DNA from 2 places in the Caloramator sp. genome. Region 2 is predicted to be linked to the other one. Evidence: predicted binding sites of a transcription regulator. Region 2 holds the regulator's gene; the other holds the start of a gene.
What was found. The regulator LexA, encoded in region 2, represses DNA repair genes until DNA is damaged. The targets are predictions, from matches to a motif close to CNAACANNTGTTNG.

Region 1 (16,144 bases), on a different contig from region 2:
TACAAGAGCTAAAATTATTATAAAATCTGTAAAAAGTGATGTTATTGAGAATAATATTGGATACATTAGAATAACTACATTTGATGAAAATACATCAGAAGCCTTTAATAATGCATTAGATAAATTATTAAATCAAGAAATAAAGGGTCTAATTATTGACCTTAGAGGCAACCCAGGAGGACTTTTAGATCAGTGCACAAAGATAGCAGACAGAATACTTGGAGAAGGAACTATTGTTTATACAATTGATAATCAAGGAAAAAGGGAAGAGTGGAAGTCTGATTCTAATAAGCTTAATGTTCCTCTTGTTCTTCTTGTTGATGGAGGTTCAGCAAGTGCATCTGAAATTTTAACTGGGGCTGTTCGTGATTTTAAAGCAGGTGTAATCATAGGTACAAGAACCTTCGGAAAAGGATTAGTGCAAGACATAATACCTCTTCCTAATAATGAAGGTTTAAAGGTTACAATTGCAAGATACTATACTCCGTCAGGTGAATGTATACAAGGAAAGGGAATTGAGCCACACATAGTATTAGATTTACCTGAAAAGGATAAGGAAAGAGAATTAAGCTACAAAGAAGATATTCAAATACAAAAGGCAATAGAAGTTTTAAGAAGTAAGCAATAATTTATTGGCCCCCAAGATAGCTTGGGGGCTAAAAATCTAATCAAGTTTTGGAGGGTTTTTATGATTTTAAGACTTATATGGGAAGCTATAAGAAACTATGCACAGGTTGTATTATCCTTTATATTTGAACCCATATTTTGGATAATGTTTTTCATTTTATTTTTTCAATATAAGCGATTAGAATCAATACAGAAGGATGTATATGGAGTAATAAAGTATAAGAAGATGGAAATGATGGCATCTTCACTTCTTGCAGGAATTTTAAGTGGGATGTTTGTTAGTATATTAATAACTGTATTTGGAATAACCTTTGGTAAACTTGAAGGAGCAATTTTTATAATAATTTTATCTTTATTATTAGTTATGTTATTTGATTCTCATTTTATATGTTTATCCTACTCAGGAGGCATAATAAGTTTATTGAGTCTTATTTTAAGCTTTTTAAATGTAAGAGGTATAGTTAATATAAGTCAAATTCCTATATTAAGAAGTTTCCTAAATATTGATATAACGGCAATTCTAATTCTTGTTGCATTATTACATCTTGTTGAATCAATTCTTATGTATTTTGACGGTGCGAGATTTCCTGTACCGATGTTCTTTAGGAAGAATAATAAAATAGTTGGAGGTTTTCTATTAACAAGATTTTGGATAATACCCCTTATGATATTGATTTTATTATCTTTAACACCAGTTGGTGGTGATACTATACCGACACCAGATTGGTGGCCACTTATTAAACCAGATGGAATGCCTAAAGATTTACAGGATGCAGTGTTTTCTTTAACACCATTATTTGCTATACTTGGATATGGTGACTTTACAATAAGTAGGCTGCCAAAACAAAAGGTAAAGGAATCATCTTTAAATTTATTTATATTTAGCATAACATTATTTGTTTTAGTAGTTCTATCAATGAAGATATATGTATTTAAATATATTGCTGCAATATTTTCTCCTGTTTTTCATGAGCTCATAATATTTTTAAACAGAAAAAAAGAAAAAACATTGAATTCATTATGGGAAAACACATACGATGGAATTAAAATATTAGATGTGGTTCCTAACTCGCCAGCGGAGAAAATGGGAATTGAGACAGGAGATAAGATAATTTCAATAAATAATAGAAGAGTAAATACTCTTTATGATGCAAAGATTGTATTAGATGAGGCAGATAGATATCTTTGGATTGATGTTGTAAAGATAGATGGTAAAGTTAAAAGCCTCGAATATTACAACTATCAGACAGAAATAGGTTCATTAGGAATAATAACAATTCCTCAAGAGGATGGATATATACCTATAATGGATCTTGATTAGTGAAATTTTATATTATTAAAAATAGAAAATAATTGTGAAGACCTAAAAAAATTAGAATAATTTTAAATGATTGGTTTATTTAAAGGCCCTATTGAATATAATTCGTAGGGCTTTTTATTATTCAATAATTAGATAGCATCTTTTAACTAAAAATGTTACAATATTATTACGAGTTTATATTTTACATAGAGGGGATGAGGGATTTGGGTAGTTTTATACGAGAATATTTTCCAGCATTTACACACCGCAATTATAAGCTGTTTTGGATTGGACAATGTATTTCTTTAATAGGTACTTGGATGCAGAATGCAGCACTAAATTGGTTGGTTTATTCTATGACACGAGATGGATTTTTATCTGGTCTTATGACAGCAGTTCAGTTTACACCTTTATTTGTTTTTTCATTATTTGCAGGTCTTATTATAGAACGTTATCCAAAAAGGAAAATTTTAATATTTACACAATTGATGCTTCTTGTAATTGCATTAATTTTTTTTGTATTAATTTATTTTAACCTTTTAAGTTATCCCGTTATACTGATATTATTATTTTTAGTAGGAACAGTCCAAGCACTTGATAATCCAACAAGACAATCTTTTGTTGTTGAACTTGTAGAGGGTAAAAAACATCTTTTAAATGCAATAGCCTTAAATTCAGCTGCCTTTAATTCAGCAAGGTTAATAGGACCAGCAGTTGCAGGAAAGGTAATGGCAGATTTGGGTGCAAAATGGTGTTTTTTCTTAAATGCAATAAGTTTCATAGCGGTACTAATAGGATTATTTATGATGAAGATGAAGGATAGTCCATCAAGGGAAAAAATAAAGGATCCTAAAAAGGAAATCAAGGAAGGATTGAAGTATATAAAAACTAACCCAAAACTTTTTTATACATTAATTTCTCTTGTAATAATACCAACCTTTTGTATGAATTTTAATGTATTAATTCCTATATACACAAAAGATTATTTAATGATGCAGGAAAAGGCATATGGAATACTCCTATCATCTGTAGGTTTTGGTGCTCTAATTGGAGCTATTTTTGTAGCAACAAGGGGTAGTAGACAAAGAGCTTTATTTTTACAGCTTTGGGGTTCTTTGGGTCTTTCGTTTTTCTTGATTGTTATAGGATTTGTAAAAAGCTATAATTTATCTATTTTGATTTTAATCTTATTAGGACTGTTTATGATACTTTTCAGTACAACATCAAATAGTATATTGCAGTTTAATTCTCCTGATGATATGAGGGGAAGAATAATGAGTGTATATTCATTAGTTTTTGGGGGATTAACACCATTAGGAAGTATTTATGCAGGAACATTAGCAAAATACTTAGGTGCAAATAATGTGTTTATAATAAGTGGTATAATAGGGTTTATAGGATTCTTTATACTTTTTATAAGGAGAAGGAGTCTTGTTTAAGAAAATTATATAAAATGTATAATAATGTAAATTAGAAAATATATTTAAGATCTGATTTTTGTGCAAAAGCTACTAATTGTTTTAGATAATAGGGTTTGGGAATAAATTTTTTAAGTTTTATGAATAAAGTATTTAAATTTAGCCTTAAAAAAGGCATTGAGTTTTTATGATTATTTATGATATCGTAATGATTTAGAATGAACCATCAGTGTTAGTATATTAAATATTGCTAAGTTTATGTAAAGAAAGGTACCAATTAGTACCTTTTTTCATATAATAATTTATTGAAGAATATTATTTGGAGGATTATATGGGTAAAAAATATTTTGCTTCCGCAAATACTTCATCAGGATTCGTATCATATTTTGACTATGTACTTAAGGGAAGGGATAAAATATATATTATAAAGGGTGGACCTGGGTGTGGTAAGTCAAGTTTTATGCATAAAATAGGAAATGAACTTGAATTAAAGGGATTTGATGTTGATTATGTTTACTGCTCTGCAGATATGGATTCTTTAGATGGCATAGTAATAAACGATTTAAACATTGCAATTGTTGATGGAACAGCACCACATGTTATTGACCCTAAATATCCAGGTGCAGTTGAGAGAATATTAAATTTTGGAGATTACTGGGATATTGATTTGATTAGAAAATATAAAAAGCCAATAATATATTACACTGATAAGATTAGTGAACAATATTCAATATTTTTCTCACTGCTTAGAGAGGCAAAGTTAATACACGATGAATGGGAAAAGGAATATTTAAAGGGAATGGATTTTGAAAAGGCAGACAAAATTACACAAGAAATAATAAATGGACTTAATTTAACATCCCTTGATAGAAAAGGAGAAGAGGTTCATAGATTTGCAGGAGCAATGACACCACAGGGACAGCAGTGTTTTTATGAGGATTTAATTCAAGGATTAAAAAATAGAATAATTGTAAAGGGAAGACCAGGTACAGGTAAATCTACTATGACTAAAAAAGTTGCAAGGGCAGCAATTGAGGCGGGATTGGATGTTGAATTTTATCACTGTGCCTTTGATCCGTCAAGTATAGATATGATTATTATACCAGCTCGTAGTTTTGTAATGCTTGATGGAACAGTACCACACGTATATAATCCAAATGAAAATGACAAAGTTGTTGATATGTTTGAGTGTATTGATCAAAATATCGTCAAAGAAAATGAAGACCCAATTAAGACAATAGAGGTTAGATATAGAGATAAAATAAATGAAGCAAAGGAAGTATATTCTTTGATTAAGAATTTACATGATGAGCTTGAAAAATATTATATACAAGCAACAGACTTTAGTGAGGTAGATGCCTTAAGAAGACGATTGGTAGATTACTTTATAACTTTAAAATAGAATTAATTTATATACTATAAAGTTAAGAGAATAAAAAATAATTTTGAACAGAGTATGTTTAATACATACCCTGTTCTTTTTATATTGAAATATTTAAATATACTACTGGACGTTTAAAATATAAAGTTATATAATTAAAATTGCGAACATATGTTCAGAGGTGAAGTAGATGGGAGAATTTAAAATAGTATCAAATTTTAAACCAACAGGAGACCAACCACAGGCAATAGACAAACTTGTTGAAGGAATAAAAAGAGGAGATAGGTGTCAAACTCTTTTAGGAGTTACAGGTTCAGGAAAAACCTTTACTATGGCAAATATAATAGAAAGAGTTCAGAAACCAACTCTTGTTATTGCCCACAACAAAACATTAGCAGCTCAGCTTTGTAGTGAGTTTAAGGAATTTTTCCCTGAAAATGCAGTTGAATATTTTGTTAGTTATTACGATTACTATCAACCAGAAGCCTATGTTCCTCATACAGACACATATATAGAAAAGGATGCATCCATAAACGATGAAATAGATAAGCTGAGACACTCTGCGACATCAGCTTTGTTTGAAAGAAGGGATGTAATAATTGTAGCAAGTGTTTCCTGTATATATGGTTTAGGGGACCCTAATGAATATAGAGACCTTGTAGTTTCTTTAAGAGTAGGAATGGAAAGGGACAGGGATGAGGTTATAAGAAGGCTTGTTGATATACAATATCAAAGAAATGATATAAATTTTATAAGAGGAACCTTTAGAGTTAGAGGAGATGTGCTTGAGATATTTCCAGCCTCTCAATCTGAAAAGGCAATAAGGGTTGAATTTTTTGGTGATGAGATAGATAGAATAACTGAGATAGATGTACTGACTGGTGAAATATTAGGAGAGAGAAAGCATATTTCTATTTTTCCTGCATCCCACTATGCTGCATCAAGAGAAAAGATTGAAAAGGCAATAGAGGGAATAGAAAAGGAGTTAGAGGAAAGGTATAATGAATTATTGCAGCAGGACAGACTTCTTGAAGCTCAAAGATTAAAACAAAGAACAAATTATGATATAGAGATGCTAAGGGAAGTTGGATATTGTAATGGGATTGAAAATTACTCAAGACACTTTGATGGAAGGCAAAAAGGAGAACCTCCCTACACTTTACTTGATTACTTCCCAGATGATTTTTTAATTTTTATAGATGAATCCCACGTAACACTTCCACAGCTTAGGGCTATGTATGCAGGTGATAAATCAAGGAAGGACAATCTTGTTGAGTATGGATTTAGACTTCCTTGTGCCTATGATAATAGACCTTTAAAATTTGAGGAGTTTGAAAAGAAGATAAATCAAGTTTTATTTGTAAGTGCAACACCATCACAATATGAGATAGAAAATTCGACTCAAGTGGTAGAACAGATTATTAGACCAACTGGACTTCTTGATCCAGAAATAGTAGTAAAACCAATTAAGGGACAAATTGATGATTTAATTGGAGAGATTAAAGCAACGATTTCAAGAGGATTTAGAATATTAGTTACTACTCTTACAAAAAAGATGGCTGAAGATTTAACTGAATACCTAAAGGATGTAGGCATAAAGGTTAGATATTTACATTCAGATATAGATACTCTTGAGAGAATGAGGATTATTAGAGATCTAAGAAAAGGTGATTTTGATGTATTAGTAGGGATAAACCTTTTAAGAGAGGGGCTTGATATACCAGAGGTTGCCCTTGTTGCAATACTTGATGCAGATAAAGAAGGCTTCTTGCGTTCAGAAACTTCACTTATACAGACAATAGGTAGAGCTGCAAGAAATGCAGAGAGTAAGGTTATAATGTATGCCGATAAAATTACTGACTCTATGAAAAGGGCAATAGATGAAACTAATAGAAGAAGAAAGATACAAATGGATTACAATAAGAAACACGGAATAGTACCTAAGACCGTTATAAAGCCAGTACACGAAATTATTGAGGCAACTAAAGTTGCTGAAGATAAGGAAATCTATAAGGCAGAGGATAAGGATTTATTAATTAGGACATTAGAAGAGATGATGCTTGAAGCGGCTAAAAATCTTGAGTTTGAAAGGGCAGCAGAGCTTAGAGATAAAATATATAAACTCAAAGGTATATCATAATTAATTTGGGTACATAATGTGGTAAATGGTTCTTTTATCACAATTTGTACCTTTATTACGCATAAGTTTTAATATAAGAACAAGAGGTGAAAAGATGGCTGTAGATAAAATTATTATAAAGGGAGCAAGAGAACACAATCTTAAAAATATTGATGTTGAAATACCAAGAAATAAATTTGTTGTTTTGACTGGTCTTTCAGGTTCAGGCAAATCTTCTCTTGCTTTTGATACAATTTATGCAGAGGGACAGAGAAGATATGTTGAATCTCTTTCTGCCTATGCAAGACAGTTTTTGGGTCAGATGAATAAACCAGATGTTGATTATATAGAGGGACTTTCTCCAGCTATATCTATAGATCAAAAGACAACCAGCAAAAATCCGCGTTCAACTGTTGGAACTGTTACAGAAATATATGATTATTTAAGACTTCTATATGCAAGAATAGGTAAGCCTCATTGTCCAAAATGTGGTAGACAAATAACAAAAATGAGTATAGACCAAATAGTAGAAAGGGTTCTTCAAATAGAGGAAAGAACAAAAATACAGGTTTTAGCACCTGTTGTTAGAGGCAGAAAAGGAGAACATTCAAAGCTATTTGAAAAGATAAAGAAGGATGGATTTGTTAGGGTAAGAGTAGATGGAACAGTTTATGATATAAATGAAGAAATAAAGCTGGAAAAGAACAAAAAACATAATATAGAGGTAGTTGTTGATAGAATAGTAATAAAGGAAGGAATTAAATCAAGACTTACAGATTCAATTGAAACTGCTCTGAAACTTTCTGAGGGACTTGTTATAATTGATGTAATAGAAAAAGAAGAGATGCTCTTTAGTGAAAACTTTGCTTGTCCTGATTGTAATATTAGTATAGGAGAGATTACTCCAAGGATGTTTTCCTTCAACAGCCCCTTTGGTAAATGTGACGTGTGTGATGGTTTAGGTTCACTAATGGAGATAAGTCCGCATCTTGTTATAAAGGATATGGAGCTATCAATAAATGAAGGAGCCATAAAGCCTTGGGGTGAACTTAGAGATGATACTTGGACATATTCAATACTTTATGGCCTTTCAAAACATTATGGATTTAGTCTTGATGAACCCCTTAAAAATCTGCCTAAGGATATATTAAATTTACTTCTTTATGGTAATGATGGCGAAAAGTTTATGGTGAGCTTTGAGAGGGAATATGGGAAAGGCGAAATGATGTATAGCTTCGAGGGTATAATTCCAAACCTCCAAAGAAGATATAAGGAAACTAATTCTGAGTATATCAGGAATGAAATAGAGGGGTATATGGAGTTTAAAACTTGTCCAAAGTGTAAAGGAGCAAGACTTAGGGAGGAGAGCTTGTCAGTTACAATAGGTGGACTATCAATTGATAAATTCTGCGATTTATCAATAAAAAAGGAGCTTGAGTTTATAGAAAATTTAAATTTAACAGAGAAGGAGGAAAAGATTGCCCACCAAATTTTAAAGGAGATAAAGGCAAGATTGACCTTCCTGATAAATGTCGGATTAGACTATTTAACTCTATCAAGGGCAGCATCTACATTGTCAGGTGGTGAGTCTCAAAGAATAAGACTGGCAACACAGATAGGCTCAAGTCTGGTCGGAGTTTTATATATACTTGATGAACCAAGCATAGGACTTCATCAAAGGGATAACGATAGACTTCTTGATACTTTAAAACACTTAAGGAATTTAGGCAACACATTAATTGTTGTAGAACACGATGAAGATACTATAAGAGCAGCAGACCATATTATTGATATTGGTCCTGGTGCAGGAACCCACGGAGGAAGAATTGTGGCACAGGGTACACCTGATGAGATTGCAGCAGATGAAAACTCAATAACAGGACAATATCTATCAGGAAGAAGAAGGATTCAAGTTCCAGAAAAAAGAAGAGAACCTAAAGGATATATTGAAGTTATAGGTGCAGCAGAAAATAATCTTAAAAATATAAATGTAAAATTTCCACTTGGTGTTTTTACTTGTGTAACTGGAGTTTCAGGTTCAGGTAAAAGTACGCTAATAAACGAAATTCTCTATAAAGGGGCAGCTAAGAGATTATTAAACATCAAAGATATGCCTGGAAAACATAAGGATATATTAGGGCTTGAACAGATAGATAAAATAATAGATATTGACCAATCTCCAATAGGTAGAACACCACGTTCAAATCCTGCAACGTATACGGGAGTCTTTGATTATATAAGAGAAGTATTTGCTCAAACTCCAGAGGCAAAAATGAGGGGATATAAACCTGGAAGATTTAGTTTTAATGTTAAGGGTGGACGTTGTGAGGCTTGTTCGGGTGATGGTATAATTAAAATTGAAATGCAGTTTTTATCTGATGTCTACATTCCCTGTGAGGTTTGTAAAGGAAAAAGATACAATAGTGAAACGTTAGAGGTTAAATATAAGGGTAAAAATATAGCAGAAGTTCTTGATATGACAGTTGAGGAGGCATTAGAATTCTTTGAAAATATTCCAAGGATAAAAAATAAACTTCAAACACTCTATGATGTTGGGTTATCCTATATTAAACTTGGTCAGCCATCAACACAACTATCAGGTGGAGAGGCACAAAGAATTAAGCTTGCATACGAATTATCAAAAAGAAGTACTGGAAGAACGCTTTATATTTTAGATGAACCAACAACAGGGCTTCATATTGAAGATGTTAGAAGGCTCATTGAAATAATACAGAGATTAACTGATGCAGGCAATACCGTAATTGTAATTGAACATAATTTAGACGTTATAAAATGTGCTGATTATATAATAGACTTAGGTCCAGAGGGTGGAGACTTAGGAGGAACAGTAATAGCAGAGGGAACTCCAGAGGAGATTATAAAAGTTAAAAAGTCCTACACAGGAATGTATTTAAAGAAATATTTATAAAGGGGAAGTTTTTCTTCCTCTTTATATTTGGGAGTGGTTTTTATGAATGCAGTTAAAAGATTTGTTTTAAGAATATTGGCTTTATGAGTGTTTGTTAAAAATCACATTGGTGATGAAATTTATGGATATTTAAGGGAACCCTTTGCTTTAATTAAATATATTGTAAAATCATATATTTAAAAAAATTAAAAAATTTATTATAATTAGGTTAAGGAAGTGATTTGGGGGAAGTGCTATGAGTATTTTAAGTGAAATATATGATTTATCTAAAGAACCTATATTTTTTATATCTCCTAATATTGATATTAAATTTCACATCATAAAACAAAATAGAGATGCTTTAAACATTAGATTTAGAAATTTATTAGAAGATGATATAGATTACGATGAATATCCTATTTTTAATATTGACTATTTGGTTAAACAAATGATTACATACTTAAATAATAGAGAAACTTCTTCTAATTATTTTGACGAAGTAGAAAAAAATATTGAAACATTTGAGGGAAAGTATGTATTTTATATAAATGCTTTTCTATCCTTCTATTATTTTGATACAAATAATTATGAGATGGCTGAACAGTATTTAAAGTATGCTCTAAATTATATAAAAAAGAATGAATGTACAGATTATGAAAGGATGTGCATATATTCTTTAACTGCAAATTTTCTACAAAAGACAAAGGATATATTTATAAGCGGCTCGGAGGCATATTTTTTAAAGGCTCTAAGGCTTGTAAAAGGAGTAGACAAGCTTGCAGAAATTGCTATACTTAATGCTATATCATATCACTACCATAATATTGAAAGAATAGATGATTCTGTAAAATATATTAACAGAGCCCTAAATATTGCAGATGAGATAAACATTCCTGATGTTGTTTTTTCAACATATAAAAATGCTGGTATTATTTATGTCACAAAGGGAAATTTTGAAAGAGCCTCATATTATTTTGAAAAGGCTATAAGATGTATAGAACACATTGAAGATAAGATGGAATATATTAAGTTATTAAACACCTTAGGTTATGGTGAGTTTTTAAAGGGAGATTTTAAATCTTCTCTTGAAACCTTTAAAAGAGCAATAAATATTTTAACAAATCTTAGCAATGTAACGAAGCTTTTAGATGAATCAGTTAAAACCTTTGATAATATAGCCTTGACTTGTAAGTTTTTGGGTGATATAGAGGCTTCAATATATATGCAGGAATTGAGTAAGGATATTCTTGAGAATATTAATTATATTAATAGAGTTAATGAAGTACACAACTTAAGCAAGGTATATACTGACTTAGGAATTGATTATTTGATATATAAAAATGATATAAATAGGGCTGAATATTATTTAAAATTAGCATACAAATATACAGATGAAAATGAGCATTATATTAAAAGAAGTAAAAAGTTACTTTTAGATGCTCTTATAAATTATAATAAATATCAAGATGGACTTGATTTATTCCATAAGACAATTGATTTGTTAATCCAAAAGGGAAGCGATAATTTATATGTACAGATTATTCTTATGGAGTTTTTAACATATTATTATAGTTTATCGATGGATGAATCTAAATTTAATATGGCAAAAAATATTGCAGAAAAGTATTGTTTAGAAAAACAGTTTGAGGCACTTAAAAGAACTATATTAGAAAACTATAGAATAGATGAGTTTAATGTTTTATCAAATCCTCTTAATTTCTTTAGACTGCTTTCATTACAAAGAAAACAAATACTTCTTGAAACAAGAAAGAGTAGGGATTATGAAATTTTTGAAGAACTGTCCTTTAGTATTTCTTCTTGTCAAAATATAGAGGATTTGTTTAAAACAGCTTCAGATGTATTGAACAAGTACTTCCTCTCTAAGTGTTTGTTAGTATTTTCCTATGATACACAGCAGGTTTTAGTTATATATTCAGACAGTGATTTAAAGGAAAAAGGAGTAGGTTTTATAAAGGAATTAGTAGATAATTTTAGAATGGATAGCGGAGTAATAAATTTAAATAACGAATGCACAAAATCCTGTATTGTTTCAAAGATAATGGACGATGAGGGCTTATATTATTTTGTTCTCTGTAATGATTCTAAAAGTGATTGGTATTTTAATTTAGAACAGGTAAAGACCTTTAATCTTCTTGTGAATAATATGTTTTTAAAATATAAAAATATATGTCAACTTGAAACAATAAAACTTAGTGTAGTAACCGATTATATGACAGGTCTTAAGAATGCAGCCTATTACAATAAAAGAATTAAGGAATTGATCCAAAGATATAACAAAAATAATATTGAATTTGGTATGGCACTTATGGACTTAAATAAGTTTAAACAGATAAATGATAAGTTTGGGCACGAGGCAGGAGATAGTGCTATAAAACATTTTGCTAAAATACTTAAAAATGAAATGCAAAATACTGCTGAAATAATACGTTATGGAGGAGATGAGTTTATTCTTCTTTTTGAAGAGGATTATAAAAAGGTTGAAGCTTTAATATACAAGGTTAAATTAGAATTAAAAAATAATCCACTATTTATTGATGATGTAAAAATAATTTTAGATTTTTCCTATGGTATAGAGATGTATGACGGTCAGGGAGAAGCTAATTTATTTAGAAATACAGATTTTAAAATGTATAAAAATAAGAATAAAGTTTCATAAATATTAAAGAAGTAAACAAAAGGAGTATAGCTTTTGTTTACTTTTATTTTTGGTTTAAAAATATAAAATATGGTATAATATTTAAAAAAGAATATGGGGTGTTGATATGGTAAGATATGTTTCAACAGCATTAAAATTTATTATAATAGCAATTATCTATGTAATTATATTTAGAATAATAAGACTTATGTATATAGATTTAAAAAGAAAAGGGAGATTAAAGGAGGATATGGATTTAGCTCTTGAAGTTCTTGATGCTCCAGAGGATATAAATATTTCAAGGGGCAGTGTTTATCCTATAAGGGATAGCATTACAATTGGAAGAAAAGAAGATAATTCAATTGTAATAGAAGATGCGTATGTTTCTAACTATCACGCAAAAATTATATTAGAGGATGATATGTACATAAAGGATTTAGATAGTACAAATGGTACGTATGTAAATGGTAATAGGATTGTTAGGCTGACTAAAATATCTGAAGGAGATTTAATTGAAATAGGCAGAATTACATTTAAGGTAATATAGAGGTGTAATATTATGGAACTTGAAAAAAAGGTGCTACATAGCATTTATTTTGTAACCTTCTTTTTATTTTTTAATTTATGTTTTATTACAGAAAAAATAGATTTAGTTCCGCTAATTTTTTGTTTGTCATCAATAATTTTAATTGCATATTCAAGTTTTATTATAAGAAAATTTTATCCAAGAGGAGATAAATTTTTATTTTTAATTTCAGTATTGCTATGTCAAATAGGAATTGTAATGATATATAGACTCGATATAAAAACAAAAAACTTTGAAATTCCACGCTATGCTTTAAAGCAGATGACTTGGTTCACTATAGGTATTACAATTTTTATGATTATACTATTTATTGCTCCTAAAATGATAAGAATCTCAAGGTATAAGTATATATATATATTTATTGCACTTTCACTTCTTATGTCAACTCTATTTATTGGAAAGGAAATAAAAGGTTCAAAAAACTGGATTGTAATAGGGACCTTTAGTTTTCAGCCTTCGGAAATAGCTAAATTTTTCATTATTTTATATTTAGCTTCAGCACTTTCAAAACAGATAAATAAAAGAGATATAATAGAGACTGTTATTTTTATCTTCTTGGCAATAGGATTTTTGGTTTTAGAGAAGGATTTGGGTGCTGCACTTATTTTCTTTGGTATTTATCTTGTAATGTTATATATAGCAACCTCTAAAGCCAAATATGTGGGATTAGGCCTTTTAGCCTTCAGTTTAGGTGGACTTTTAAGTTATTTCATATTTAATCACGTTAGAATTAGGGTACAAATATGGTTAAATCCTTGGAAATATAAACTGGACAAAGGTTATCAGATTTGTCAATCCCTATTTGCTATAGCATCTGGTGGTCTATTTGGTCGAGGCCTTGGTCTTGGTTATCCTTATCTAATTCCTCTTGCAATAAATGACTTTATATTTTCTGCAATTGCTGAGGAATTTGGATTAATTGGTGCCTCTGCTCTAATAATTCTATATTTTTTGCTTGTGTATAGAGGTCTTAGAACTGCAATTTATTCAAAGGATAATTTCTCACAACTTGTAGCGGTAGGTATTTCAAGTATGATGGCCTTTCAGGTTTTTGTAGTAATTGGTGGGGTAACAAAAATGATACCTATGACGGGGATAACATTACCCTTTGTAAGTTATGGTGGAAGTTCTATGCTATTAAACTTTTTATCTTTAGGTGTTCTATATAAAATTTCTGAAGGGAGATAAAAATGAAGGATAGGGAAGAAAATATTAAAAAAGTTATTGTCTTCTTTGTTTTATGCTTTTTATCAATAATAACTTACTTAATATATTTTAATTTATATACTGCAGATAAAATTAAATATGATAGTTCTAATAAAAGAGTAATAGAAGAAGAAAAAAATACAATAAGGGGTATGATATTAGATAGATATGGTGAAATTTTAGCAGAAACGGATAAGAAGGGTGAAAGAAAATATCCCTTTGGAAGTTCTTTTGGAAATGTGACAGGGTATATAAGTTATAAATTTGGCAAAGCTGGTGTTGAGGCATTTTATAATAACATTCTACTTGGAAGAGAACAGTTTTTAGGAGATTTTGTTGATGTTTTTGGTAGCCTTAGACAATCAGTTTTAGGTCAAAAGAAAAAAGGAGATAATGTAGTTTTAACAATAGACTCAAAACTTCAAAATAAAATATATAATAGTTTTAGAAATGATAAGGGAGCAGCAGTGTGTATTAACCCAAAAACTGGAGAAATATTAGCTATGGTTTCAAAACCATCAATAAATCCAAATAAAATAGATGAAAACTTTAATGAATATTCTAATGACAATATTGGTAAACCTTTTTTAAATAGAGCAATTCAGGAATATTATCCTCCTGGCTCTGTATTTAAAATCGTTACTACAGCAGCGGCTCTTGAAAATATAGAAGGCATAGATAGTTATATAAATAATTGTAACGGCATTTTAAAAGTTGGAGACAAGATTATAAAGGATTATAGGGAAGAAAAACACGGAAAAGTAGATATTAAAAATGCCTTTAAGGTGTCCTGTAATAATACATTTGCTAAATTAGGATTAAAACTTGGTTATGATGTATTAAAGAATGAAGCAGAGAAATTCCTATTTAATAAAGAAATTTATATTAAGGATGATTTTGCAAAGATAAAGATAAAACCTGCGTTATATGAATTTAATGAAAGGGATGAGTTTTCGGTAGGTATAAGTGCAATAGGACAGCACGAGGTTAAGGCAAACCCAATGACTATGGCACTTATGACGTGTGCAGTAGCAAATGAGGGTAAAATAATGCAACCATATATTTTAGATTCAATTGTTAATTATAAAGGTAATTTAAAGTATAAAACAAAACCTGAAAAATTGGCAGATGCAATTGATTTAAAAACTGCAGAAACAATTAAGAATTATATGATTTTAACAGTAAAAGAGGGTACTGCAAAAAAAGCAAGAAACAGTATACCAATAGCAGCAAAAACAGGTACTGCTGAAAATGCAATTGGTAAGGAGGCACATTCTTGGTTTGTTGCATTTGCACCAGCAAACAATCCACAAATTGTTATAGCGGTTGTAGTTGAAAATGCAGGTGCTGGTTCTGGTAGGGCATTAGACATAGCAAAGGAGGCTATATCACATTATTTAAACAGATAACAAAACACTTGTTCGCTTGCTTCTTTTGTAATATACTATTATTGAGATTATGTAAACAGAAGGAGCAAACAAATGACTGGCAAAACGCACTTAGGTATTGGAGTTATGTTTACTGTTATATTATCAGAATACTTTAAATTATCCTTAACAACAGGTGCTTTAGTTGCTTGTGCGTTAGCTTCACTTTTGCCTGATATTGACCATCCAAAGAGTTTCATAAATCAGTATATACTTCCTTTTAAAAATAAATTAACAAAGACGACATTTTATATTACTTTAGGAGTTGTTATATATCTAATAAATTCGTTTTACTTTAATTATACCTATTTTAAAATACTCTCTTTTTTTAGTGTCCTTATTGGGTTGTCTACACATAGGAATGGCCTTACGCATAGTTTATTTGGTTTTATTTGTTTTGTTTCTTTATTTGGATATGCTGCAATTTTATATGGATTTAGGGAATGTATAATTCCATTTTCATTAGGATATATAATGCATCTAATTGCAGATATGTTTACGAGTAAGGGTATACCA
Region 2 (16,144 bases):
TTGAAAAAATAGACAAATTAAGTGTTGTTATAAATTATATTGAAGAAAAAGTATTTAAATTTAAAAATATTTTAACATACGGCGAGAACTATAATACTATCAAAAAGGAAATTATAGATTTATCTTTAGATTATAAAAGACTTACAGGTGAAATTTCTAATTTGATGAATAGTTATAAAAGTATATTAAAAGATATAAATGTTTGTCCTGTGTGCGGAAGTGAAGTTGACGAGTCAAGGATTGATAAAATTTTAAGTATAATTGAGGAGGAATAATATATGTATAACTATGAAGAAAAGTTAAACGATTTAAAACGCAGACTTGAGTATGCGAAAAATAAAAGAATAAAGGCAGAGACAAGATTAGAACAACTTCAGATACAAAAAAGAGAATTAATGAATGAAATAAAAAAGTTAGGATTTGAACCTGATAATTTAGAACAAGAAATAAAAAATTTAGAAAGTGAAATAATGAATTTAATTAATGAAGCTGAAAGCTTAATGCCGAAGGATATATAAGGGTGATATTATGTGGTTAGAAAAATTAAAGGATTTAAGCAATAAATTTGAAGAAGAGAAGAAAAATTATTATGAACTTAAGGGACAGCTACAGGCCTTAAATAATGAAAAAAAAGTTTTAGAAGAAAAGTTAGAGATACTGGAAAAACGTGAGGTTACATTATTAGAATCAAGAAGGTTACTGCATAATGTATCTGAATATGCAAGAAATCAATCCAAACAACAAATAGAATATATTGTTACAAATTGTTTGCAGTATATATTTAATTCAAATATTGAGTTTAAAATAGAGTTAAACGAAAAAGCAAATAGGAATGAAGCAGATTTTTTTGTTGTGACTCCTTTAGAAAATGGACAAAGTGTAACAACTAAGCCTGAGGTATCAAGGGGTGGAGGAGTTGTTGATATAGTTTCTTTGGCACTTAGGATAGCACTATTAGAGGCACATAATCCAAAGATAAATGGGCCATTAATATTGGATGAACCAGCAAAACATGTTAGTGAAGATTTTGTAATAAATGTTGCTGAATTTTTAAAACAAGTTTCTAAGATGTTTAATAGGCAAATTATTATGGTAACACACAATACACACCTATTGGAGTCTGCTGATAAGAAATATAGAGTAGAGTTGATAGATACTGTTAGTAGTGTTACCCCTGTAACTTGACATAAAATTAAAACTATAATAAAATAAATACAAATAATGGTTTAATTTTTCGTTAATTCTTGCTTCTATTTTAAAATAATTAAAGAGTCTCTTGTTGATTAAACCTTATTAATTTAAAAAAAAACTATTTGTTATACAATAAATATTGTTGACTGTAGAGGGAGGTGTTGTGTATAGATACGCTTGTTTGGCTTTTATTAATTGGGGCTACAGGAGTGATAGCCTTCTTTTTAGGCTATTTTATTAGAAAGAATATATCAGAAAAAAAGATTCAATCAGCTGAAGAATTGGCTAAAAAAATTGTATCAGATGCAGAAAAAGAAGCAGAATCAAAGAAAAAAGAGGCTATGCTTGAAGCAAAAGAAGAAGTTCATAAGTTAAGAAATGAATTTGAAAAAGAAGTAAGAGAAAGAAGAAATGAAATTCAAAGGATGGAAAGAAGATTAATTTTAAGAGAGGAGACTCTCGATAAAAAAGTAGAAACTTTAGAAGCAAGAGAAGAAAGTTTAGTAAAAAAACAACAAGAAATTCAAGAACTACAAGAAGAGATGAATGAAATTTATAAGAAACAAGTTCAGGAACTCGAGAGAATTGCTAATCTAACAACAGAAGAAGCTAAGGAAATTATTCTAAATAATGTTAGAGAAGAAGTTAAACATGATGCAGCAATGTTAATAAAGGAAATAGAAACAAAGGCAAAAGAAGAAGCTGATAAAAAGGCAAGAGAAATAATTGCTTGTGCAATACAACGATGTGCTGCAGATCACGTTGCTGAAACTACTGTTTCAGTTGTAAGTTTACCAAATGATGAAATGAAGGGTAGAATAATTGGAAGAGAAGGTAGAAATATTAGAACATTAGAAACATTAACAGGTATAGACTTGATAATTGACGATACGCCTGAAGCAGTAATATTATCAGGTTTTGACCCAATAAGAAGAGAAGTTGCAAGACTTGCATTAGAAAAACTTATAGCAGATGGTAGAATTCATCCTGCAAGAATTGAAGAGATGGTTGAAAAGGCTAAAAAAGAAGTTGAAAATGATATTCGTGAACAAGGCGAACAAGCTACTTTTGAAACAGGTGTACATGGTTTACATAGTGAATTAATTAGATTGCTTGGTAGACTGAAGTACAGAACAAGTTATGGACAAAATGTTTTAAAACATTCTATAGAGGTTTCTTATTTAGCTGGATTAATGGCTTCTGAACTTGGAGCTGATGTTGCATTAGCAAAGAGAGCTGGTCTATTACATGATATTGGTAAGGCCTTAGATCATGAAATAGAGGGACCACATGCATTAATAGGTGGAGATATATTAAAGAAATATAACGAATCTCCAGCGGTTATACACGCGGTATCCGCACATCATGGTGATTTAGAACCACAGACCATAGAGGCTATATTAGTTCAAGCTGCAGATGCAATTTCGGCAGCTAGACCTGGAGCAAGAAGAGAAACACTTGAGGCATATATAAAGAGATTAGAAAAATTAGAAGAAATAGCTGACTCATTTGAAGGGGTAGAAAAATCCTATGCTATTCAAGCTGGTAGGGAAATTAGAATTATGGTTAAACCTGAACAAATATCCGATACTGATGTAATACAGATAGCAAGAGATATTGTAAAGAGGATAGAAAGTGAGTTGGAGTATCCAGGTCAAATAAAGGTTAACGTTATAAGAGAAATAAGAGCAATAGAATATGCAAAATAATAAGGATAGTTTTAAACTGTCCTTATTATTTTTTATTTGTAAATAGTAAAATAATTTGTAAATTTAAGAAGGATTTTTTAATTACGTGTAGAATATAGAATATTAGAAAAACAATATGCAACATTAAGGAGGTACTAAAATGGAAGTATTAAAGGTTTCAGCAAAATCGAATCCAAATTCTGTAGCAGGTGCTTTAGCAGGTGTTGTTAGGGAAAAAGGAATTGCTGAAATGCAGGCAATTGGTGCAGGAGCAATTAATCAAGCTATAAAAGCAGTTGCAATTGCAAGAGGATTTGTTGCACCAAGTGGAATTGACTTAATATGTATACCTGCATTTACTGATGTAAATATTGATGGAGAAGAAAGAACAGCAATAAAATTTATAATTCAACCAAGATAGTATTTTAGTTAAATGGAGAGTTTTACTCTCCATTTTAATTTTGTATAAAAATGAATGAAAAATTGCAAAATTTATAGACAACTTGCGATAATAATGTTATATTTATTATATAAGTAAGAGTTACATCATTAAAGAGGTGGAATTGATGTCTAATGGTCAAGTAAGAAATAGACAATTGCCAAGTAAATTTAATACAACTACTATAGTTAAGTTATTCATTTTACATTTTTTGAATAGTAAAAATTGTTATGGCAATGAACTTATTGATTTAATAGAAAAAAGTTTAAATTATATTTGGAAGCCAAGTCCAGGGATGATTTATCCTTTACTTAGAGATATGGAAGAAAACCTATTAATTGAGGGATGGTGGGAGGAACCTGACAAAAAAACAAAGAGAATTTATAAAATAACTGATAATGGTAAAAAACACTATGAGATTATAAAAAACATAAATAAGCCGTTAATAGAAGAGTCAATGTATATTTTAAAATATACATTAAAGACTATATATGAGTGATTTTGGGAGGGATATTATGGAGTTGTCAAAAAAGGCAAAACAAATTGCACCATCTACGACTTTAGCAATTACAGCAAAGGCAAAAAAATGAAGAGTGAAGGAATAAATGTTATTAGTTTTGGAGCAGGTGAACCAGATTTTGATACGCCACAATATATTAAAGATGCAGGAATTAATGCAATTAATAATGGGTTAACAAGATATACTCCAGCTTCAGGTATAATAGAATTAAAAGAGGCTATATGCAATAAACTAAGAATAGAGAATGGATTGGAATATAACTCTAATGAGATTGTAATTTCTAATGGTGCAAAGCATTCAATATATAATGCACTTATGGCTATATGCAATCCTGGAGATGAAGTAATAATTCCAGTTCCATATTGGGTAAGCTATCCTGAACTTGTAAAATTGGTTGATGCAATACCTGTTTTTATACATACAGATGAAAAAAATCAGTTTAAAATTAATGTTGAAGAATTGAAAAATAAAATAACACCTAAAACTAAAGCAATTATTATAAATAGCCCAAGTAATCCTACAGGAACAGTTTATACAGAAGAAGAACTAAGCAAAATTGCAGAGATAGTAGTTGAAAATGATTTAATAGTTATATCTGATGAAATATATGAAAAGTTAATTTATGATGGATATAAACATATTAGTATTGCTTCTTTAAATAAAGATATAAAAGAAAGAACCATAGTTATTAACGGTATGTCGAAGGCATATGCAATGACAGGATGGAGAATAGGTTATACTGCATCAAATAAGGAAATTGCTTCATTAATGGCTAATATACAAAGTCATGCTACTTCTAATCCAAATACTATTGCTCAGTATGCGAGTGTTGAGGCACTACGAGGAGATCAAAAAGAAATTGAAATTATGAGAAGAGAATTTGAAGTAAGAAGAAACTTTATGGTTGATAGAATAAACAAAATTTCTGGTTTAACTTGTGTGAATCCAGTAGGTGCTTTTTATGTTATGGTTAATATATCGAATATAAAAGGAAAAATGTTTAATGGTAAAAATATATCAACATCCTTAGATTTTGCAAATGTATTATTAGAAGAAGAAAAGGTTGCAGTAATTCCTGGTGATGCTTTTGGTGATGATAATTATATTAGATTGTCATTTGCAACATCGTTAGAACAAATTAAAGAAGGATTGGATAGGATTGATAGTTTTATTCAAAAAATAAAGTAGGAGAAATACTCCTACTTTTTATATTTTATTAATTGTGTTATAATATAAATACGAAATAAAAAATATATACATAAAATAATGTTCGTTAGGAGGCGAAAATAATGGATGACAGACAATTATATATTAGTCCATTAACTAAAAGATATGCCAGTAAAGAAATGTCCTATTTATTTTCGGATGAAAAGAAATTTAAGACATGGAGATATTTATGGGTTGTATTAGCTGAAGCTGAAAAAGAACTGGGACTATCGATTACTCAAGAACAAATAGATGAATTAAAAGCGAATGTTGATAATGTAAATTATGAGGTGGCTGAAAAGAGAGAGAGAGAGACAAGACATGATGTTATGTCTCATGTATATGCTTATGGGGAGCAATGTCCAAAGGCAAAACCTATAATTCATTTAGGGGCAACAAGTTGTTATGTTGGTGATAATACAGATGTTATAATAATGAAGGAAGCATTGGAACTTATTAGAAAGAAATTAATTACGTGCATTAAAAATTTAAAAGTATTTGCTCTACAATACAAGGGATTACCTACATTGTCATACACTCATTTACAACCAGCACAGCTTTCTACAGTAGGTAAAAGGGCTTGCTTATGGTTGCAGGACTTGGTTATGGATTTAGAACAATTAGAGTATTGTTTAGAAAATCTTAAACTTTTAGGGGTTAAAGGTACTACTGGAACACAGGCGAGTTTTTTAAAGTTGTTTAATGGTGATCATAGCAAGGTAAAACAACTTGATGAAATAATATGTAAAAAATTAGGTTTTGATAAAAAATATTTTAAAGTAACAGGACAAACTTATCCAAGAAAACAAGATGTTTTTATTTTAAATGTATTATCGAGTATTGCGCAAAGTGCTTATAAATTTAGTAATGACTTACGCATACTTCAGAGTTTTAAAGAAATAGAGGAACCTTTTGAAAAAAATCAAATAGGATCATCAGCAATGCCCTATAAAAGAAATCCGATGAGATCAGAAAGGATTTCAGCCTTGGCGAGGTATGTAATTATAAACTCGACAAATGCTAACATTACAGCAGCAACGCAGTGGTTTGAAAGAACTTTAGATGATTCAGCAAATAGAAGATTGGTATTAGCGGAATCATTTTTAACTGTAGATGGAATATTAAACTTGTATATAAATGTTACTTCTAATTTGGTTGTTAATGAAAAAATAATATTAAAGAGAGTAAGGGAAGAATTGCCGTTTATGGCAACAGAAAATATTTTGATGGAATGTGTTAAAAAAGGAGGAGACAGACAAGAATTGCATGAGAGTATAAGAGTGCATTCTATGAATGCTTCTAAAAATATAAAGACTTATGGTGGAGAGAATGATTTATTAGAGAGGATTATAAATGACCCTGTTTTTAATTTAGATAAAGATGCTTTAGACGATATAATGAACGAAAATAACTATATTGGACGTTCTAAAGAACAGGTAGATGAATTTATTTGTGAAGTAGTTGAACCAATAATAAAAAAATATGAAAATATAGAAAAAATAGAGGCAGAAATAACTGTTTAAGCGACTAATAAAGTCGCTTATTTTTATTTCTTTTAATTTGAATTGCTTTTTATTATAATTAAAATAAGAAAGATTATATTAACGGAGGTGTAAAATGATAGGATTTATAGGTTTTGGTAATATGGCGACTGCTATAACTAAAGGCTTAATTAATAAAGATGCAGATATTAATAATAAAATCTACATTTATGATGTAGATAAAACTAAGTTGCAAAATGCATACAAAACATTTAAGGTTAATATTTGTGCAGATTATAGTGATTTGTTTAAAAAATGTAAATACATATTTTTGGCTGTCAAACCAAATGTTTATAAAGATATTTATAAAATAGTAAAAGAAAATTATACTGACAACAAAATTTTAATTTCAATGGCGGCTGGCGTAACCATTGATGAAATTAATAAAAATACTAATTTTAATAAAATTGTTAGGATAATGCCTAATGTTGCAGCACTTATTAATGATGGTGTTACTGCAGTAACATTTTTAAACATATGTGAAGATGAAAGAAAAGAAATTATAGATATTTTAAATGCGATTGGTAAGGTTGTAGAAATGGATGAAAAAGATATAAATAAATACTCGGTTTTGTGCGGAAGTGGTCCTGCGTTTGTGGCTGAATTTATTGAAGCTTTAGTTGATGCAGGAGTTTATATTGGTGTTCCTTACAAGGAAGCTTTAAATGCAATTTGTGACACTATCATTGGTACTACAAAAATGCTACAAAATAACGGAATAAATACTTGCGATTTAAAATATATGGTTTGTTCTCCGGGAGGCACTACTATTGAAGGTATTAGAACATTGCAAAATGAAGGTTTTAAAGCTGCTGTAATTGAAGCTATTATAAATACATATAACAAAAATTGCAATTTAAGGTGATGTTATGATTAGAATAATATTATTTATATTATTTATTTTATTTTATTTATGGATTCAAAAGGAATTTATATTAACATTAGGAAAAAAGAATAAGCTTAAAAACAAATAGTTGCTTATTAATAATAAAATCTAAATAACAATTTCGCTAAATATCAATTTAGCGAAATTGCAATAATGTTTTTTGAGGGGGGTTGAAATGAATATTTGGTCAATTTATGATAAAGAATGCCCAATTATTTTGAATGATTTTCTGGCATATTTGATTAATGTTAAGGCAAAATCCTATAATACTGTTTTAGGATATAAAGTAGATTTAAAATTGTTCCTAAAGTATATAAAGTACATTAAAAATATAACAAATAACACTGAAATAACAGTTGATGAGGTTAATATTAATGATATAAATATTGAATTTATAAAAAGTATAACTTTATACGATATATACTCTTTTATTAACTATATAACCTTAGAGAGACAAAATAGCAGTTATGCAAGGGCCAGAAAAACAGCAGCTATTAGAGCTTTTTTTAATTATCTTGAGACCAAGGTTAAATTAATAAGTGAAAATCCTGCAAAGGAGCTTGAAAGCCCTAAGATATCAAAAAGACATCCAGTTTATTTGACATTAGAACAAAGTAAAAAGTTAATAAACGTTATTGATGGTAAACATAAAGAGAGAGATTATGCAATGATAATGCTATTTTTAAATTGTGGATTAAGATTATCAGAATTGGTTGGAATTGATATTGATAAGATAAAGGGCGATACATTAACTGTTATAGGTAAAGGTAATAAAGAAAGAACAGTTTATCTTAATCAATCTTGTATAGAAGCTATAAACAGATATTTAGCAGTAAGACCCGTTGATGCTAAAGATGAAAAAGCTTTGTTTTTAAGTGAGAGAAAAACAAGAATAAATAAAAGAACAGTAGAAATTATTGTTAAAAAATATATCGAAAAGGCTGGTTTAGGAAATGAAAAATATACTCCGCATAAATTAAGACATACTGCTGCAACTTTAATGTATAAGTATGGTAATGTTGATATACGGGCACTACAGCAAATATTAGGTCACGAAAGCGTTTCAACAACACAAATATACACACATATAGACGATGAAAAATTAAGGATGGCTGTTAATGCAAATCCTTTGTCAAATATTACGGTTGAAAAAAAGGAAGAGTAAAATTACTCTTCCTTTTCTACTCTATTCTATTTCATCTATGTATATACTGTCTTTTAAAATAGAATAATCATCTTCTTGTTCCAATATTTCTTCATCGTAGATATAATCGTCATAATCCTCTTCTTCAATTATTCCATCAATATGTATCTCCTTGTAGTCGTATTTGTTAACATCAAGACACTGCATACAATTATCACAAATTTTATTTGGTGCTAAATCACATATATTACATTCATCGCAGTTTATACATTGTTTACTTTTATCAATAATACATTTTTTTAGCATAATTGATTAACTCCTTTTTTATAAAAATATAAAATCTAATTTTATATTTTTATATATAATTATCTATTTGTCAATAGGAACTTTTAATGTTTGCCCAGGGAAAATAATACAATCGTTTAAATTATTAATTTTTCTTATTTCATAAACTGTTTTTCTTACATCTTTATCTTTTGGTGTATATTTAATTGAAATATTCCATATTGTATCGCCTTTTTTAACTACAACTTCTTCGTATGAGATAGTTTTGTTTTGTGTTTTGTTTTTATAATAACTTGAAACTTTTGAAATGGATATTGAAATTATTAAAAGGAATAATAATAAAGATATCGATGTTTTTAAATGTTTTTTCATAAACAACACCCTCCAAACATATGTTCTACATAAATTTTAATACAAACATATGTTCGTTGTCAATATTATCGAACATCAGTTTGAAACTTTTTTGGTTTAATGATATAATAAGATAAAGACAAAATTTAAGGGGTGTAGAATAAATGCTAATTAATGGTTTAAGTGATAAACAACAAAAGATATTAGAATTTATAAAGCAGGAAATCGCAACAAGAGGATATCCCCCTTCTGTTAGAGAAATTGGCTTAGCAGTCGGATTAAGATCAACTTCTACTGTACATGCACATCTTGAAAAACTTGAAAAAAAAGGACTTATAAGACGTGATCCTACAAAACCAAGAGCTATTGAGATTCTAAATGAAAATCTACTTGAAGATAATAGTGATATAATGAAGGTACCTATAGTTGGTAGTGTATCGGCTGGAAATCCTATATTAGCCTTCGAAGAAGTTGAAGATTATTTTCCATTACCATTAAATTATTTTAATAAAAATACAGAGGTTTTTTTATTAAAAATTGAAGGGGAAAGTATGATTAATGCGGGCATATTAGATGGCGATTATATTATAGTAGAAAGACAGCCGGTTGCAAAAAATGGAGATATTGTTGTTGCACTAATTGAAGATTCTGCTACTGTTAAAAGATTTTTTAAAGAGGATGGTTATATTAGATTACAGCCTGAAAATTCACATATGGAGCCAATAATAGTTGATAATTGTACTATTCTTGGTAAGGTAATAGGTGTTTTTAGAAGATATAAATAGGCCAACAAACTGTTGGCCTATTTATATATATTTGATAAAGCCTTCATAATTCCTATTTTTGAGTGTTCATATGTTAATCCACCTTGAACGTAAGCAATATATGGCGGTCTTATAGGAGCATCTGCACTTAATTCAATAGATGAACCTTGTATAAATGCTCCAGCTGCCATTATAACTGGATCTGAATAGCCAGGCATATCCCAAGGTTCACATTCTACAAATGAATCTACAGGTGACCCTTTTTGAATACCTTTACAAAAGTTTATTAATAAATTTGCATCATTAAATTTAATAGCCTGAATAATATCGCTTCTTTTTTCATTATACTTAGGAGAAACTTCATAGCCAGCTAACTCCATTAATTTAGAACAAAAAATAGCTCCTTTTAAAGCTTCTATTGTTATATGAGGTGCTAAAAATAATCCCTGTAATATTTGCCTAATAACGCCAAATGTAGAACCACAGTCTTTCCCAAGGCCGGGTGCGGTTAATCTGTATGAAACCAATTCAATCAAGTCTTTTTTTCCTACAATATAGCCTCCAGTGGGTGCAATTCCTCCACCTATATTCTTAATCAAAGAACCAGCAATCAAATCAGCTCCCACATCAGTTGGTTCTTTAAAATCTAAAAATTCACCATAACAATTGTCTACAAATATAATTGTATTTTCATTTAATCTTTTGATTTCACTAATTGCAAATTCAATGTCATTTATAGTTAAGGATGGTCTCCATCCATAACCAGTGGAACGCTGCATTGAAATTACTTTGATTGTTTTATCATTTTTTATTTCTTCTATAACTTTATTTATATCAATTTTAAAATTTTGGTTTAAATCAATTTGCTTATAGTTTATGCCATATTCCTTTAAAGAACCCATTCCATTTCCCTTTAGACCTATAACTTTTAATAATGTATCATATGGAGTCCCTGTTATAGACATTAAAGTATCTCCAGGTCTTAATACGGCTTGTAATGCTGCAGCAATTGCATGTGTTCCAGAAACTATATGGGGTCTAACTATTGCATCTTCAGCATTAAAAATATCAGCATAAATTTTATCTACTACATCTCTTCCTATATCACCGTATCCATAACCAGTACTAAAGGTAAAATGAGAATCACTCAATTTTTGATTTTGCATTGCATTCAATACCTTAAGTTGATTGTATTCCTTTATTTTATCTAATTCCTTAAATATTGGAGAAATTATCTCCTCAACTTTTGTTGATAATTCAATGACTTCTTTTTTTATTCCATTTGATATGTATAATTCTTCAATCATTATATTATCCTCCCTTCTTCAAACATTGATATTCTATCATTATTTTAATGAAAACTCAAATTATCAACATAATAATATTTATGTAAACTTTAATCTAAATAAATAACAAAGCCTTTTAAGCTTTGTTATTTATTTAGATTATTATTTAATTCATCCTGATTATACAATATAGGTTTAGCTGGTGTAACTGTTGTAACAGAATGTTTATATACTAATATTTGCTTTCCTTCTGATTCTAATATTATTGTAAAACTATCAAATCCTCTTACTAAGCCCTTTAATTGAAAACCGTTAACTAAATGAATTGATACTGGAATTTTTCCCTTTCTTGCATTGTTTAAAAATACATCTTGTAGATTATTAACACTTTTTGCCATACTATCATCCTCCAATATAATTTTAATTAATATATTCTATAAGAATTTTAATTTTCCTTCTATATATCCTAACATATTTGAGAGTATTTCGTCGAGTTGCTTGTTGTATACATCTAACCAATATATACGAGTATCTTTTCTAAACCACGTCAATTGTCGTTTAGCATATCTTCTTGAATTTTGTTTTATAATATTTTTAACATCTTCTAATGAAATCTTACCGTCTAAATAATCAAAAACTTCTTTGTACCCTATTGCCTGCATTGATTGTAAATCTCTTGAATAACCAAGGCTCAAAAGCATTTTAACTTCTTCTATTAATCCTTTATTGAACATTATATCTACTCTTTTGTTTATTCTATCATATAATACATCTCTTGGCATATCAAGACAAAAATAAGCAAAATCATAGTCAGGTTCATTTTGTTTTGTTGTACTTTGATAATCTGATATTCTTTTGCCTGTGTTTTTAAATACTTCTAATGCTCTAATTACTCTTTTTACATTATTAGGATGTATATTGTTTGCTGCATCAGGATCTATATTTCTAAGCATATCGTGTAAATATTTTGGACCATATTGTTTTGATATATTTTCAAGGTGTTCTCTGTACTCTTTATCAGGTGCACTATCACTGAAATTTAAACTATATGTTAGGGAATTTATATATAAACCAGTACCACCGACAACTATAGGTATTTTACCCGTTGAATATATTTGTTCGATGGCGTTATCTGCATATTGTTTAAAAAGGGCAACACTAAATTCTTCATCAGGGTATATTATATCAATAAGGTAATGTTTTATACCCTGCATTTCTTCTTTAGTTGGTTTTGCTGTTCCAATATCCATATATTTATATATCTGCATTGAATCTGCGGATATTATTTCTCCATTTATTTTTTTGGCTAATTCTATCCCAAGGTTTGTTTTGCCTGATGCAGTAGGACCAGCTATAATTATTATTTTTTTCCTTTCTTTCATAATATCACCTACATTATTCTTTTAAATTTCTTTTCTAAGTCTATATATTCGAATTTTATCATAGTTGGCCTTCCATGTGGGCAAGTAAATGGGTTTTGGCATTTACTAAGTTCTTTAATTAGATTTAATATTTCTTGATAATTTAATTTATCTCCTGCTTTAATGGCGTTTTTACAAGCCATAGTATATATAATTTTTTCTATTGCATTTGTATTTAACTCTATTCCATTATTAATATTTAAAAGTATTTCTTCTATGAGTTGCTTATAATTTTTAATTTTTATATTATTAGGAACTGTTCTTAAGAATATTGTAGTTCCACCAAAATCTTCGAAGTCAAATCCTAATCTATTTAATAATGATGTATTATCGAATATTTTTTCTTTATCACTCGGTGAAAATTCAAGTATAATAGGTGATAATAGTATTTGTTTATTTAAATTACCACAATTATATTCATTTAAATACTTTTCAAATAGAATTCTTTCGTGAGCTGCATGCTGATCAATTAAATAAAAACCTTCAGATGCTTCTGCGATAATGTAAGTAAAATGCAATTGCCCAACAACAGTTAACAATGGGAAGGATGTATTAGTTTTTATAGACTGCTGATGATTATTATCTACATCTATTTTGGTGTCAGTTTTTATGTTAGTTGAAATAACACTTTGTTTTTCATCTATATTAGATTCTTCTTTTGATGAATTTAATTCATCTATATCAAAATTAATGTTTTTGAACTTATCTATTTTTTCTATATTAAAAGATGTTTGGACATTATAATTATTATCAATATTTTCTCTAAATATACTATTTTTTTCATTTAAGCTATTTTTATAATTATTATTTAATGAAAACTGAAATTTACTATTTAATATATTATTTTCAATTTTATAGGAAGGAATAAAGTCTTTTTTTAGAAGGGATTCCTTTATACAAGAGTATACTTCTTTAAATATTTTTTGCTCATCAGAAAACTTTATTTCTGCTTTAGTAGGATGAACATTAACATCAATAAGTTCCGGATTAATAAACATATTAAGAACAAATAAAGGAAATTTATTTATTGATAACATAGACTTGTATGCATTCTCAACTGCAGCGGTAATGGTCTTATTTCTAACGAGTCTGCCATTTACGAATATAGACTGATAGTTTCTATTACTTTTTTCAAGTTTACTATTACCTATAAATCCTTTTAAAGTTATTGTTTCTTTAGTTGAATTAACTTCAATTAAATTATCAAATACATTTTTACCCCAAATTATATAAATAACATTTTTTAAGCTTCCATCCCCAGTTGTAATAAATACGTTTTTTTTATTGGCTATATATTTAAAAGATATTTGAGGATGAGATAAAGCTAAATTTTGCATTATTTCTGTTATATATGCTTGTTCTCTGGATGGAGATTTTAAAAATTTTAATCGTGCTGGAACATTATAAAAAATATCTTTTACAGTAATTGTTGTACCATCAGTGCTGCCACAATATTCTTTTAATATAATATTGCCGTTTTCTAAGTAAGCTTTTATACCAAAATCAGAAACATTTGTTTTAGTAATTAGTTCTACTTTAGATACTGCTGCAATACTTGCAAGAGCTTCTCCTCTAAAACCAAGAGAAGTTATTTTAAATAAATCGTGTTCATCTTTAATTTTACTTGTAGCATGCCTCATAAATGCTTTTTCTATATCGTCTTCTTTTATTCCTTTACCGTTATCAGGTACACGAATGAGGGATATACCGCCATTTTCTATCTCTACAATTATTTCAGAAGCTCCAGCATCTATAGAATTTTCAATTAATTCTTTAACGATAGATACAGGTCTTTCAATTACTTCTCCAGCAGCAATTTTATTAATTAAATCATTGCTTAATATATTTATATCACCCATTTAATCAGCTCCTAATTTTTTTTACTCTATTAACTAAATCGTAAATATAATTAAATGCTTGCATAGGAGTCATATTTAATATATCTAATTCTTTGATTTCGTTTATAATTTCATTTTCTTTATAATTGAATAGTGTTAACTCCATTTTTTCTGCTGCAATTTCTTTTTCATTTTCTTTTATTTTATTATTATAATTAAGCTTATCATTTAAAATATTTTTTGAAATGTGAATTTCTTTAGAATTTTCCAATTCTGATAATATTACTTTTGCATTTAAAATTACTTCATCAGGTAGACCTGCAAGTTTGGCAACTTCTATTCCATAACTTTGATCTACTTTACCACGTTTGATTTTGTGTAGAAATATAACTTTATTATCAAATTCTTTAACTTCAATTGAATAGTTTTTAATACAACTATATTTATCTTCAAGTTCAGTTAATTCGTGGTAGTGGGTTGCAAAAAGAGTTTTTGCTTTAATTTTATTTGCAATATATTCAACAACAGACCAAGCAATGCTTAATCCATCAAAGGTACTAGTTCCTCTACCAACTTCATCTAAAATTAGCAAACTATTTGAGGTTGCATTTTTCAAAATATATGATACTTCACTCATTTCTACCATAAATGTACTTTTACCAGAAGATATATCATCAGAAGCTCCAATACGAGTAAATATTTTATCTACAATTGGTAAATTTGCACTTTTAGCTGGAACATAACAACCTATCTGTGCCATGAGGCTTATAATAGCTACTTGTCTCATAAAAGTAGATTTACCCGCCATATTAGGTCCAGTGATTATTAAAATCATATTATTACTTTTATCAATAAAACAATCATTTGGTACAAAAGGTTCATTTATCATTTTTTCTATAACGGGATGTCTTGCTTCCTTTAAAGATATAATACCATCATTATTTAGAGATGGTTTGGTATAATTGTTTTCTATTGAAACTTTTGCGAAGGATTGAATAGTATCTAATATAGCCAATTGTTTAGCAACTTTTTGAATTCTACTTGATTGATTAGAAATTTTGTTTCTAATATCTACAAAAAGTTCATATTCTAATTTAAGAAGGTTATCCTCAGCGTTTAAAATTGTATTTTCTATTTCTTTTAACTCTGGAGTAATAAACCTTTCTGCGTTTGATAAAGTTTGTTTTCTTATATATCTATCTTCTGGTATATTAGATAGATTTGCTTTAGTTACCTCTATATAATATCCAAAAACCTTATTATATCCTACCTTTAATGATTTTATTCCAGTCGCTTCTTTTTCTTTTTGTTCCAAACTTGCTATCCAATTTTTACCTTCTATTGATGCTAATCTATATTTATCAACTTCTTTATTATAACCTTTTTTAATTATATTGCCTTCTTTTATACTAATTGGTGGGTTATTATCTATTGATAAATCAATTAAGTTATAGATATCTTCTAATGTATCAAAATCAGTATATATACCTTTAAGTAAGTTTGACTTAAAACTTTGAAGAGTTACTTTAATATTAGGTAATTCAGATATTGAATTTTTTAAAGAAACAAGATCGCGTGCGTTGG

Region 1: uvrB (excinuclease ABC subunit UvrB) is a predicted target of LexA. The motif match lies at 4,891-4,904, and genes of this name have one in related genera.

The regions. Positions count from the first base shown of each region.
Region 1 is NZ_JAIHAO010000001.1:130,947-147,090, reverse strand. Features, by position in the region: gene JG776_RS00785 (S41 family peptidase) at 1-628, shown strand, start outside; gene JG776_RS00780 (PDZ domain-containing protein) at 689-1,948, shown strand; gene JG776_RS00775 (MFS transporter) at 2,143-3,366, shown strand; gene JG776_RS00770 (PRK06851 family protein) at 3,677-4,747, shown strand; gene uvrB (excinuclease ABC subunit UvrB) at 4,917-6,866, shown strand; gene uvrA (excinuclease ABC subunit UvrA) at 6,961-9,774, shown strand; gene JG776_RS00755 (tetratricopeptide repeat-containing diguanylate cyclase) at 10,010-12,430, shown strand; gene JG776_RS00750 (FHA domain-containing protein) at 12,537-12,956, shown strand; gene JG776_RS00745 (FtsW/RodA/SpoVE family cell cycle protein) at 12,969-14,183, shown strand; gene JG776_RS00740 (penicillin-binding protein 2) at 14,186-15,610, shown strand; gene JG776_RS00735 (metal-dependent hydrolase) at 15,683-16,144, shown strand, end outside.
Region 2 is NZ_JAIHAO010000012.1:8,224-24,367, reverse strand. Features, by position in the region: gene JG776_RS06000 (AAA family ATPase) at 1-275, shown strand, start outside; gene JG776_RS05995 (hypothetical protein) at 279-518, shown strand; gene JG776_RS05990 (ATPase) at 529-1,185, shown strand; gene rny (ribonuclease Y) at 1,359-2,900, shown strand; gene JG776_RS05980 (stage V sporulation protein S) at 3,040-3,300, shown strand; gene JG776_RS05975 (PadR family transcriptional regulator) at 3,446-3,817, shown strand; partial or broken gene JG776_RS05970 (pyridoxal phosphate-dependent aminotransferase) at 3,834-5,026, shown strand; gene purB (adenylosuccinate lyase) at 5,128-6,567, shown strand; gene proC (pyrroline-5-carboxylate reductase) at 6,662-7,450, shown strand; gene JG776_RS05955 (tyrosine recombinase XerC) at 7,647-8,636, shown strand; gene JG776_RS05950 (hypothetical protein) at 8,658-8,921, opposite strand; gene JG776_RS05945 (LysM peptidoglycan-binding domain-containing protein) at 8,985-9,272, opposite strand; gene lexA (transcriptional repressor LexA) at 9,416-10,036, shown strand; gene JG776_RS05935 (methionine gamma-lyase family protein) at 10,054-11,322, opposite strand; gene hfq (RNA chaperone Hfq) at 11,448-11,699, opposite strand; gene miaA (tRNA (adenosine(37)-N6)-dimethylallyltransferase MiaA) at 11,736-12,683, opposite strand; gene mutL (DNA mismatch repair endonuclease MutL) at 12,692-14,581, opposite strand; gene mutS (DNA mismatch repair protein MutS) at 14,586-16,144, opposite strand, start outside.